Regions from separate parts of the Metabacillus indicus genome, predicted to be linked through region 1. Evidence: riboswitches for the same ligand, from Rfam matches in the RefSeq annotation. Region 1 holds a riboswitch; each other region holds the start of a gene.
The links. A riboswitch is a leader RNA that binds a small molecule or an ion and turns the genes downstream of it on or off. The one in region 1 is predicted to bind S-adenosylmethionine.

Region 1 (4,074 bases):
CTTCCTGTTCCGGGGAGTACGCATAAGGATTTTCCAATACACGCAGCAGCTTCTCAGTCACACTGTAATCTCCATCTGCCGCGGCTGCAATCGCCTCTTCTACCCGGTGATTGCGGGCAATGACTGCGGGGTTGCTGTTTTTCATCAGCTGCAGCGAATCCTCTTTTGATTGCGTCTGCCTGCCCAGCCGCTCTTCCCAAAGACGGTTCCACTTTCCGAACTCCTCTGATTGAAACAGGGCAGAGTCCCCGTATGAACCAGTCGTGAGCGACCTGAATGAATTTGTGTAATCCGCACGATGCTTCTGCATCATCTTCAGCCATTCCTGAACGAGAGATCCGTCCTCTTCTTCCTGATGGAACAATCCTAATTTTGCCCTCATTCCATTAAGCCAGTTCTGCTTATATAAATCACTGTACGCTGAGAGGGCATCCTGCGCGATCTCAACCGCCTTTTCCTCATCCTCATGAAGCAGCGGCAAAAGTGATTCTGCCAGTCTCGCAAGGTTCCAGCCGCCGATGTAAGGCTGATTGCCGTATGCATAGCGACCGTTTACATCAATGGAGCTGAATACGGTTTCCGGATCATATGTGTCCATGAAGGCACATGGTCCGTAATCGATCGTTTCTCCGCTGATTGTCATGTTGTCGGTGTTCATGACACCGTGAATAAATCCTGCAAGCTGCCATTTCGCAATGAGGTCAGCCTGCCTGTCAATCACTTTCTTTAAAAAAGACAGATAGGCGTTTTCACTTTCATCAATCTCCGGATCATGCCGCTTAATTGCATAGTCAGCAAGCGCCTTTAAATCCTCTATGCTTCCCCAGTTAGCCGCATACTGGAAGGTGCCAACCCTGATGTGGCTTGAAGCGATCCGGGTCAGAACCGCACCAGGCAAAAATGATTCCCGGATGACAGGGTCTCCCGTTGTGATCACTGCAAGACTCCGTGTCGTCGGGATGCCAAGGCCATGCATGGCTTCACTTATGATGTACTCCCGAAGCATCGGACCAAGAGCAGCCCGGCCATCGCCTCCCCGGGAGAATTTTGTCCTTCCTCCGCCCTTCAGCTGAATATCGATTCGTCTTTCATCCGGCGTCAGGTGTTCACCAATCAGGATTGCCCGGCCGTCGCCAAGCATAGTAAAATGGCCAAATTGATGACCTGCGTATGCTTGTGCAAGCGGCTCTGCACCGTCCGGAATCCGGTTTCCTGCAAAAACGTCCGCATCCTTTTTTAATGTGTCAGCACCGAGCCCGAGAGAAGCAGCCAGTTTTTCATTGAATAGCACAATCTCAGGAGAACTTGCCGGAGCCGGTTTCTGACTGGCAAAAAAGAGTGACGGAAGACGCATGTAGCTGTTGTCAAAGTTCCATCCGCTGGTTAATTTTTTCATCCTGTCTCCTTTTCTATCCTTATTTGGTTATTTTCTGTTATGACTCAATTATTTCAGAGGAAGCGGAATTACTCAAGAAAGAACAAAAGCGCAAGCGCCTTGAACAGATCCGATAGGCAGATAAGAATCCGGCAGAAAAGTCCGGGTTTGACTTTTTTGCTGGATTTGTTCTGACAGAGGATCTAGGCGGTGGAGCTGGACGCAGAACACGTTTTAATGTTTTTTACAGCCCATTTTTTATAATTTCCATCAGAAAAACAGCCCGAAACGGACTGTTTTCATTCTGCTCTATTCATTTCCCTTCCATCCACTCTGGCTTTCCGAATCCTTTAAAATCTTTGTCTATCGCTTTCTCAAACTCGTCTGATTCAACAACGTCTTTAATATCCTCAGCGATTTCAGATTCTGCGTCTTTTGTATTCATCACAACACGATTGCGGTGCACGTCATTCATATTCTCCAGAGTCACCGCATCCGCAAGGTCCATTTTAGCCGCAAGGGCAAAGTTCCCCGGCACGGCAGATAGGTCGGCATCTTCTACAGCTCTTGGAAGCTGCGCAGCTTCAATCGGAAGGAACTTCAGTTTTTTAGGATTCTCTGTCACATCTTTTTCAGATACTTGAAGCGGGCTGACCTCTTCATTTAACTGAATCAGTCCTGCGTCCTTCAGAATATGAAGCGCCCTGGCAGCATTCGTCGGATCGTTCGGAATAGCGACTGACGCGCCATCTTTGACTTCATCAATCTTCTTTACCTTGTCTGAGTACAATCCCATTGGAGCCGTCGGCACTGTGATAATTTCCGAAAGTTCCAGTTTGCTTTGCTCAGCAAATGTTTCCATGTAAATTTTGTGCTGAAAGAGGTTGGCATCGAGTTCATCATTGCCCAGGGCATTATTGGGCTGAATATAATCGTTGAACTGAACCACCTCAACTTCATATCCCTTTTTTTCAAGACCGGGTTTAATAGCCAGTTCCACCATATCTGTGTAGGGACCGGCTGATGCGCCGATTTTAATTTCTTTCTTCTCTCCGTTAGTTTCCTCTGCGCCGCACGCAGACAGGATTCCCGCTCCTGCTACTAATAATGCCAACACCATTTTCTTCATGTCTTTTTCCCCCTAAATAAATAAAAAAATTCCTCCTTCATTCAGAAAGAGGAATCGTATATATGACGACTTATCTTTCAGAATGAAGGACATTCTGCAGGATTTAGCACCGTTCCATTTAAGGAGGTTGCCGGACGTCGCAGGGCCTGTTCCCTCAGTCACTCTTGATAAGCAAGCTATTAAATTGAATAACGTAATCTTATACTGCGTAATGGGTTCTGTCAATCATTATTTTAGAATAATCAAAATAGTGAGATTAACAGACTGCCAAAAAGCACCGTCCCGATGAAGACGGTGCAGCGCTGAGCTGTGTTCAAAATCAGATTTGCGAAAGAATCGCATGTTTTTCTTCACTTGACACAAAATTCCGCTCACCGAACACATTGTAGTCATTCAAGCGGATTTTATTAAGGATTGCACGGTAGAAGTGTCCGGCAGCTTTCACAGGTGCGCGGGAATGCAGAGGATATTCATGCATAGTCAGCATCGCTGTATCGTAATGCTTTTCCGCTTCTGCGGCAAGATGCTCCCACACTCTGATAAATTCAGGGGTTACCTTCTGCTGCTGCAGATCAAATTCGGTCATTTTATGTTTTGCCATTACCTCTTCAGGGACGTAAATGCGGCCGCGTTCGAGATCTTCTCCGATATCCCTGAGGATGTTCGTCAGCTGCATGCCGAGTCCAAGAGCGATAGCCCCTTCGCGAAGAACGTTTGTCTTCTTCGGAGCAAGCACCGGCAAAAGCATGAGGCCGACTGTGCTTGCAACGTGATACGAATAATCAAGCACTTCTTCCATAGACTGATAGCGGATTTTGACAAGATCCATTCCCTGGCCTTTAATCATGTCCCGGAAGGCTTCCACATCCATATCGTAATTGGTGAATGTATCGTGCAGGGCCACCCACATGAAATTATCTTTAGAGTAATCCCCTCTTAGAAAAGAGTCGAATTCAGCCGTGAATTCCATTAACTCTTCACTTGGCCTCTCTCCCTCGTCTACGATGTCATCGACGATTCTGCAGAAGGCGTATACAGCCCACACTGCTTTTCTTTTTTTAGGAGGCAGAAGCGAAAAAGCTTTATAGAAAGTTTTAGAATGATGCCGGATGACTTCTTCACATTGCTGATAGGCCTGTTTTAAATCAACCACTCAGACTCACTCCTTCCCTCTCTTTGTTTTGATGATCGGATAAGATGGCAGAAACCATCAGCTTCGCCCCCTGCATAACGATTGGGATCCCGCCTCCGGGGTGGATCGAAGCTCCTGCTGCATAAACGTTTGTGAGCTTGGATGGTTTAACCTGCGGTCTGAACACGCCGGATTGGAACAAAGTCGGAGCGATGCCGAAGCTTCCTCCCTGAAAGAGTCCTTCCATTTCTTTGTCATCCGGTGTTCTGACTTTTTTCCACTGGATTGACTTTCTGAGACCGGGAAATCCTCTTTCTTCAAGCTGATCAATAACCTTTTCAACAAAACCTTCCTGTTCCCCCCAGTTGATCGAACTGCCTGATGGCACCGGCACAAGTGCATATAAAACGCCGTGGCCCTCGGGTGCAAGTGAGGAAT
Region 2 (4,074 bases), 890 kb from region 1:
CCTCTTGTGTTAAAAAACCCGTAAGCGGGCTGTAGGCTCCGATTCCGATCAATTCCAGATCGCTGAGAGCCATTGCATCAATTTCGATCACCTGATCGATTTCATGTGCAGTTACTTCAGGATTGTATACATCAACTAATACTCCACCATGCGGCTGTAAACTCATTTATTTTTCCTCCTAAACTGACCTTTTTAATTGGTTTTAATGTTAAATGCCTCCGCCTTCTTCATGCACGGCACGCTTTTCATCCTTTATCGCCTTCATCAGGCTCAGTGCACCAAGTGTTGCCAGCATGACACTCAGAAGAACGATAAGGGAGTACATATCCTTTTCCAAAAACAGTTTGACAAGCATATACGATATGGCAAGTGAAAACAACGGTGAAACAATCCAGATTCGGATGATTTTCTTCACAATGTGCTTTTGAAGGATCTCGCTCCCGCTTTTCGCCATTCCAAGTCCGATAATAGCTGATGAGGTCACCTGCGTCAGAGGGACGGGAAGTCCGAAAATGGAACTGGCAATCACAAGTCCTGCTCCTGTACCGGAAATCAGAATGCCTTCAGGCTTTGAATACCGGGTAATTTTCTTACCGTTTGTTTCAAGCACTTTTTTGCCGAGAAAAATCGCTCCAAGAGCAACAAATGCTCCTCCGAGCAGGGTCCCGTCCGGCACGGAAATCAGGCCAGCCCCGACAAGCGGCCCTACTGCGTTTGCCACATTGTTCATTCCAGCTGAGAAAGCCTCGAAAAATCCTGCCAGTATCAGGATGCCTGTAAGGAGCGGACGGTCTTTAAAGAACGGTTTATGCTGCACTTTATAAAGCCCTTTGCCGAACAGCCAGGCAATTCCGAAAGCTGCGACAGGAACAATCACCCAGAACATCATGATAATCATCAGTGATTTAATAAATAGGATCTGATAGGCAACTCCCACTCCCACAACGGCTCCAACCGTCACCTCGCTTGTTGAAAGCGGGATTCCCAGCAGGTTTGCAAGAAACAGCGAGCTTGTCGCAGACAAAATAATGATCAGAACAACTTTCACATCAATGATATCCTGCGGAATAATTCCGGCACTTATTGTCTTAACAACCTCTCCCCCGCCAAGATACGCGCCTGCAAAAACACCGATGGCGCATATAAAAAGGGCATGCCGGGCTTTCGGAACTGCACCGGAACCGTAAGCTACTCCCATGGAAGCAGCGGCCCCGCTCGCTCCAATATTCATGGCGAAAAAGAGACTGATGGCAAGCGCACCCAGTTCAAGCACCGCAATCCCTCCTTATCCATGCAGGCCGCATTCTGTTTTGCCCTGGCCGCTCCATCTGCCTGAGCGCAGATCATCTGCACTGAACGCAGGCTGCGTGCAGTGGAAACAGCCGATGCTCGGATATCCCTGATCATGGAGCGGATTATAAGGGAGGTCATTTTTATGAACATAGCGCCAGACATCTTTCCACGTCCAGTGAATGAGAGGACAGACTTTTACCGACTGAAACTTGTCGTCTTTATTGATAAATTGCACATTTTTCCTTGTTTCAGACTGCTCTCTCCGAAGCCCTGAAATCCACGCTTTTGACTGAGAGAGTGTTTCATTCAGCGGCTGAAGCTTTCTGATTGCACAGCACTGATTCGGATTTGTTTCCCACAGCTTATCTCCATGCTGTTCAGCTTGTTCTGCAAGGGTAAGGGCTGGTTTTTTCATCGTAATTCGGAGCTTGGGATACTTTTCTTTTACACGTTCAATGGTTTCATATGTTTCCTTGAAATGAACATCTGTATCAAGAAACACAATCGACGCATCCGGTTTTACTTTTGAAATCAGGTCAATGAGAACAATGCCCTCAATGCCAAAGCTGCAGGCATAGACAATCTCTTCGCCGTAATGGCCGTAAGCCCAGTTCAGCACATTCAATGCGCCGCTGTACCCGTCGTCTGTTTCAAAAGTCTGTTCATGCTCCTGCCATGTTTTATACGTAAGCATGCTGGTCTTCTCCTCACTTTTTCAGGTCCTGTACAAAAAGCTTTTAATAGTAGGACAGGAGCCCGCTTTCGTTAAAATGCCTCCAGTTTATCCAGTCAGCATTTTTCATTTCATTCTTATTTTTTCATTTTTCTCAAGCTGAATCACTTTTCCGTCCTGAACGATCAGTGTCACAGAACCATAGCTCATTGTGTTCAGCATTTCCTTCAGCCTGTCGATGACCGCGTCAAGTTTTTGATCAGTACCCACAGTGGTCCCCCGTTTCTTTCCCATTAAAAAAAGCCTTCCGGTTTGAAAGACTGTTCAGGCATCAACCTTATCTTCCAAAATGGGTTTCATTTTGCTGGATGTAGCACCTTGCACGCATGCAGGTTGCCGGGCTTCACCGGGCCAGTTCCCTCCGCCTCTCTGGATAAGTTTATTATATTTTTCTAAATTTTATCACAATTGCAGTCACTGTCAACCTTAGTTTTTCTATCGGAATTAAAAAAACGACTCTTTTTAGGAACTATTGATAAAAAAGTGCTAGATATACAGCGCCGGAATAAGGTGTACTATAGTTCGTCCGGGAGGTGGGAGTTATTTTTATCTTGTTAAGTGCAGCTGCCGTTTTTTATGCGTTAGGCGGATTTTCATTAGCTTATGCGGCAATGGAGATTGATGACCCAGCCATTTTTGAAAAAATGAAAGAGGAACGCGGAGTGATGAAGTGTTTCGGAATGCTCGGTTCTGCGGGATTTAAACTCAGCGGGAAGCTGCTGCCTGCACCCTGGCAGAAAAAAGGATTCAGAATTGGCTTTTTGCTGATCAGCACACTGGCTTTTTCCGGAAGCGTGCTGATATGGAAATAAAAAAAGGCATCAGCTGCTTCTGATGCCTTTATCATTTATACGTTCAGCCATTCTTCTGACGATGGATTTTCACGCCATTTCTTCAGCTTGGCTAAGTCTTCTTTTTGAATGGAGCCTTTTTTCAGAGCTGTTTCAATCAGAGATGAATAGTCCGTCAGTGATACGGAATGAATGCCTTCTTCCTCAAGCATCTCTGTCCCTTTTTGCAGTTCATATGTGAAAATGGATACAGCGCCGATCACTTCGCATCCGGCTTCTCTAAGGGCTTTGACCGCCGTAATAACGCTTCCTCCGGTTGAAATCAAATCCTCCACTACTACCACTTTCTGTCCTTCCCGGATCTTTCCTTCAATCTGATTGCCCTTTCCGTGTCCCTTTGGCTTGCTTCTCACATAGGACATCGGCAGATTCAGAAGATCACTTACCCATGCAGCATGAGGAATTCCTGCAGTAGCCGTGCCTGCTATCATTTCAGCTTGGGGATAATGCTCTCTGATCAGAGCCGACAGGCCTTCTGCAATGTTTTTTCTTACTTCCGGATAAGAAAGCGTGAGGCGGTTATCGCAGTAGATCGGTGATTTGAGCCCGCTTGACCATGTAAACGGATCATTCGGGCTAAGGAATACAGCTTCGATTGTCAGCAGTTGTTCTGCAATTTGATGGTTCATACAGGCAGTCCCTCCCAGGCGTTTTTCATTTGAGTATAGGCCGCAAGCGGATCCGGTGCTTTAGTGATGCTCCGTCCGACCACAATTCCGGTTGACCCAAGCTCTCTCGCTTTTTCAGGAGTTGCCACCCTGACCTGGTCATTTACTGCATCTCCGCTCATGCGTATGCCGGGTGTTACGGTCATAAACGAGGCTGGAAGCTCGCTGTAGATGCGGGGCACCTCCAGAGAAGAGCAGACAATACCGTCAAGGCCGCTTTTCGCCGCAAGCTTAGCGTAGCTTAGCACCGTATCATCAAGGCTGTTGCCGATCAGCAATTCTTTCTTCAGCATCTCTGCCGATGTGCTTGTCAGCTGAGTGACAGCAATGCAGGCGGGACGCTTGGAGCCTGCAGGTGTTCCGGCCTCAAGACCTTCCATTGCAGATTCCATCATGGCACTGCCGCCGGCAGCATGCACATTGACCAGATTGACTCCGAGTCCGGCAAGACCCCTCATCGCTTTTTTCACTGTTTCGGGAATATCATGGAGCTTAAGATCAAGGAAAATCTCATGTCCGCCTGATTTCA
Region 3 (4,074 bases), 1.5 Mb from region 1:
CAACAGCAATTCCGTTGTTGATGATAGAACCTGCTACATCGGGAAGAACACGCGGTGTCTGGCCTGCGACGACAGGCACGATTTCAAGGTTTTTAGGATTTTTGACGATTTTATCGAGAGATCCGTTGCCGTCAAAGTCTTCAGGAAGTTCAATTAAACCGGCTGCCTGAAGAAGAAGGAACGCTCTTCCCATGTTTGTCGCTTCATTCGGAACTGCAATTTTTCCGCCTTCCGGAATGTCTTCAACAGATTTGTATTTATCCGAGTAGAGGCCAAGAGGTGCGATGACCGTTGTTCCAATAGGAGTCAGGTCAAGATTGTGTTCTTTTTTGAAGGCATTAAAGTAAGAAATCGTTTGAAACGCATTGGCATCCAGCTCGCCTTCTGAAAGCGCAAGATTCGGCTGTACATAATCTGAAAATCTGACAATCTCAATGTTGATGCCTTCTTTTTCTGCCTTCTTGGCAACAAAATCCCAGATGCGGTTATCAGATCCGCTGACGCCGATTTTCACATCCACCTCTTCTTTTCCGCTAGCTGTTTTATTTCCGCATCCCGCAGCAAAAGCGGCGAGTGCTGCAATCAGTGTTAAAATAATCCATTTTTTCATCATTGTTCTCTCCTATCGTCTTCTGATTTTTTTCGATAAAATGTTTCCTGAAGTCTGAAGTCCCTGAACAAGGACAACAAGAATGGCCACTGTAATGATCATGACAACCGTGTCAAAGCGCTGGTAGCCGTATGTAATGGCGAGATCTCCAAGTCCGCCTCCGCCGACAGCCCCTGCCATCGCAGATGCACCGACAAGTCCCACTGTCGCAATCGTCAGACTGAGAACAAGTGAGCTTAATGCTTCAGGAACAATAAACTTAAAGATGATCTGGGTCGGCGTTGCACCCATTGCTTCTGCCGCTTCAATGACTCCCGGGTCCACTTCAAGCAGCGAGTTCTCTATTAATCTGGCAATATAGGGTCCTGCGTAAAAGACAAGCGGCACAACAGCTGCAGCTGTTCCGATCGACGTTCCGACAATCAGTCTCGTCAGCGGAACAATCGCCACCATCAAAATGATGAACGGCACAGAGCGGAAAAGATTCACAATCCCGTTCAGGATGTTAAAAATAATGGCGTTTTCCCATAGATGTCCCTTTCGGGTGATGACCAGCAGCACGCCGAGCGGAAGGCCGATCAACGTGGAGAAAAGCAGGGAAAAACCGGTCATTGCGAGTGTTTCGACTAAAGCATCGATTATTTGCTGAGAATCAACTAGCATGTGCATTCACCTCTTTCACTGATACGTTCTCCTGGTTCATCACCAGAAGCGCTCTTTTTATTTCACTTTCCGTTCCCTGAAGTTCAACGATTAAATGTCCAAATGGAATCCCCTGAAGCTCCGTGATGTTGCCGAACAGCACGTTGATATGGAGGTCAAATCGTTTCGCAATCTGCGAAAGCAGCGGCTGACCTGAGGATTTTCCGACAAAATTAATTTTGAAAATCTGTCCCTGGCTGTTTTCTTCCTGAACAAGTTTCAGAACCGATTCAGGAATCGAATCATTCAGAACAGAGCTGACAAAGTTTGAAGCGGTTTTTGTTTTTGGATTTGAGAAGACCTCAAACACAGAACCTGATTCTATGATTTTTCCGCCTTCGATCACGGCTACTGTATCGCAAACCTCTCTTATGACTGACATTTCATGCGTGATCATGAGAATCGTAATGTTGTATTCCTCGTTGATTTTTTTCAAAAGCTTCAGAATCGAAGCTGTCGTCTGAGGATCAAGTGCCGAGGTAGCTTCATCGCACAGAAGAATGGATGGCTGGGTAGCAAGTGCCCTTGCAATTCCGACGCGCTGTTTCTGGCCGCCTGATAACTGATCAGGGTACTGATTCGCTTTGTCCTCAAGTCCTACAAACGAGAGCAGCTCAGCAACCCGCTCCTTAATAACTTTCGGCGAGGCCTTTGAGAGAAGCAGCGGCATCGCCACATTTGCATAGACTGTCTTTGAATTAAGCAGATTAAAGTGCTGAAACACCATGCCGATTTTCCGTTTGACTCCGCGCACATCCTTTTTGGAAAGCGCCGTTAAGTCGAGACCATCCACGATGATCTGCCCTGCAGTTGGACGCTCGAGCAGATTCACTGTGCGGATCAGGGTGCTTTTTCCGGCTCCGCTAAAACCGATGACTCCGCATATTTCCCCTTTTTTCACTTCCAAATCAATGCCGTCAAGAGCTTTCACTTCATTGCCGCCGCTCCCGTATACCTTTGTGACACCTTTAAATTCAATCATGTATGTAACCTCCCATTTATTTGCAAGAACAAAAGCGCAAGCGCCTTGGTCAGATCCGATAGGCAGATAAGAATCCGACGGAAAAGTCCAGGTTTGACTTTTTTGACGGATTTGTTCTGACAGAGGATCTAGGCGCTGGAGCTGGACGAGGATAACTTAGTTATGTTATCCACAGACTTTTACTCTTTATAATTTCATTAACAACAAAAAACCCTCTTCTATCCGACAAGAAGAGGGCATGGCATTACGAATCACCGGTTCTCTTCTCATCTCCCAGGCTATCGCCTGCTGGAATTGGCACAGTACTTTTTCGAAAGTCCGCTGCCGAAGCATCATGGGGCCAGTCCCTCCGCTTCTCTGGATAAGAAAATCATGATTTAGTTTTAAACAAAAATAAAAACCTCTCCCTGAAAGACAGGAAGAGGCTGGATCTGCAAAAAAAGACCGTTCGCTCTTCTCATCTCTCAGGCTGCACGCCTGCTGGAGTTGGCACAGTTCTCATAATGAGTCCGCTGCCGAGGTTTCAAAGGGCCATATCCCTCCACCTCTCGTGATAAGAAGCTATATTTTCGATGTGTCTTACTTTACTCCGGTATTTTCTGAAAGTCAACACTTTTTTAAAAAATCAGTTGGACTGTTTAGAAAGTCTGCGGTATTTATACTGCTGCCACTGAAAACGGATAAAGCAGCCGATGCAAAAACCGAGAATCGCGACAAATGCAGCAATGGCAACCATCGCAGTCGCCGCATAGGCTAGCGCCGTCCAGTCAAGCATGTATCCGGCAAACCCAAGGCTCAGGCAGATCACTGCTATCACCTGATTAAACTGCTGCTGATCAAAATCTTCCTGTATATAGGCTGAAGGCTCTTTTTTCAAAAAGGTGCCGGCAGCTTTCATAATCGGGTTTACTTTAAACAGCAGTCCCATAATTCCCGCCGTAAGAGGCACCAGTAAAAAAGCGCCCATGCCGCTGATCAAGAATGCTGCAGCGGATAGCACAATCACCCATTGATTAACTAATACTAAAGGTTTTGGAATGGTTTTCACACTAAAACCCACCTGTCTGATTGGAATATAAGTATTTTACTCCAGGGAACCAATTTTGTGAAGAGGATTGCTTCAGGAAGTGATTGACAGTTATCTCTTCATCATGATAAGATCGTTAAAACCAACTAAACCAATAAGAATTAAATATAATCTATCAAGAGTGAACGAGAGATCTGGCTCCATGACTTCACAGCAGCCGCCGCTTGCCGGAAAGGTGCTCCAACCAGCAAAGCACGATGCTTTGGCCGATAAAGACAAAACCCTCTCTTGTCAGCTGTAAGCAGGAGAGGGTTTTTTAGTTCAGAATTGATTGGGAGGAAATGATGATGACGAAGAAACATGTGCCTGTCCTTGCAGGAGCTGAAAGTTTTTTTCATAAAGGAAATGAGATCGGCATTCTTCTGTGCCACGGATTTGCCGGTACTCCCCAAAGTGTTGGCGAGCTCGGAAAACTGTTGGCCGCAAAGGGATATACCGTTTATGCCCCGCGCCTGAAAGGCCACGGAACCACTCCCCTAGACTTTGAAGACTGCTGCTTTACAGACTGGATTCAAAATATCGAAGAAGCTTATAAAAAGCTTAAAAAAGTGTGCCGCAGAATCTTTGTTGCAGGACAGTCCATGGGCGGAATTTTAGCGGCTCACCTTGCCTGCAGACACCAGGATATTGACGGCCTGATCACCATCAATGCTGCACTCAGTGTTCCGGGCTATGAGGTTTTTCAGCACGAGA

Region 2: it holds a riboswitch for S-adenosylmethionine, as region 1 does, so the genes downstream of both, ACK1LH_RS09090 (YezD family protein) here and ACK1LH_RS04695 (MetQ/NlpA family ABC transporter substrate-binding protein) in region 1, are expected to answer to the same signal.
Region 3: it holds a riboswitch for S-adenosylmethionine, as region 1 does, so the genes downstream of both, ACK1LH_RS18135 (methionine ABC transporter ATP-binding protein) here and ACK1LH_RS04695 (MetQ/NlpA family ABC transporter substrate-binding protein) in region 1, are expected to answer to the same signal.

The regions. Positions count from the first base shown of each region.
Region 1 is NZ_CP176757.1:927,787-931,860, reverse strand. It holds gene ACK1LH_RS04700 (protein adenylyltransferase SelO) at 1-1,396, opposite strand, end outside; gene ACK1LH_RS04695 (MetQ/NlpA family ABC transporter substrate-binding protein) at 1,689-2,504, opposite strand; SAM riboswitch class I at 2,572-2,678, opposite strand; gene ACK1LH_RS04690 (phytoene/squalene synthase family protein) at 2,824-3,657, opposite strand; gene ACK1LH_RS04685 (phytoene desaturase family protein) at 3,650-4,074, opposite strand, start outside.
Region 2 is NZ_CP176757.1:1,816,888-1,820,961, reverse strand. It holds gene sat (sulfate adenylyltransferase) at 1-166, opposite strand, end outside; gene ACK1LH_RS09100 (anion permease) at 209-1,231, opposite strand; gene ACK1LH_RS09095 (phosphoadenylyl-sulfate reductase) at 1,286-1,987, opposite strand; gene ACK1LH_RS09090 (YezD family protein) at 2,093-2,236, opposite strand; SAM riboswitch class I at 2,301-2,406, opposite strand; gene ACK1LH_RS09085 (hypothetical protein) at 2,578-2,838, shown strand; gene pyrE (orotate phosphoribosyltransferase) at 2,874-3,506, opposite strand; gene pyrF (orotidine-5'-phosphate decarboxylase) at 3,503-4,074, opposite strand, start outside.
Region 3 is NZ_CP176757.1:3,534,019-3,538,092, forward strand. It holds gene ACK1LH_RS18125 (MetQ/NlpA family ABC transporter substrate-binding protein) at 1-610, opposite strand, end outside; gene ACK1LH_RS18130 (methionine ABC transporter permease) at 623-1,273, opposite strand; gene ACK1LH_RS18135 (methionine ABC transporter ATP-binding protein) at 1,263-2,294, opposite strand; SAM riboswitch class I at 2,558-2,662, opposite strand; SAM riboswitch class I at 2,749-2,854, opposite strand; gene ACK1LH_RS18140 (DUF4395 domain-containing protein) at 2,920-3,342, opposite strand; SAM riboswitch class I at 3,491-3,597, shown strand; gene ACK1LH_RS18145 (alpha/beta hydrolase) at 3,669-4,074, shown strand, end outside.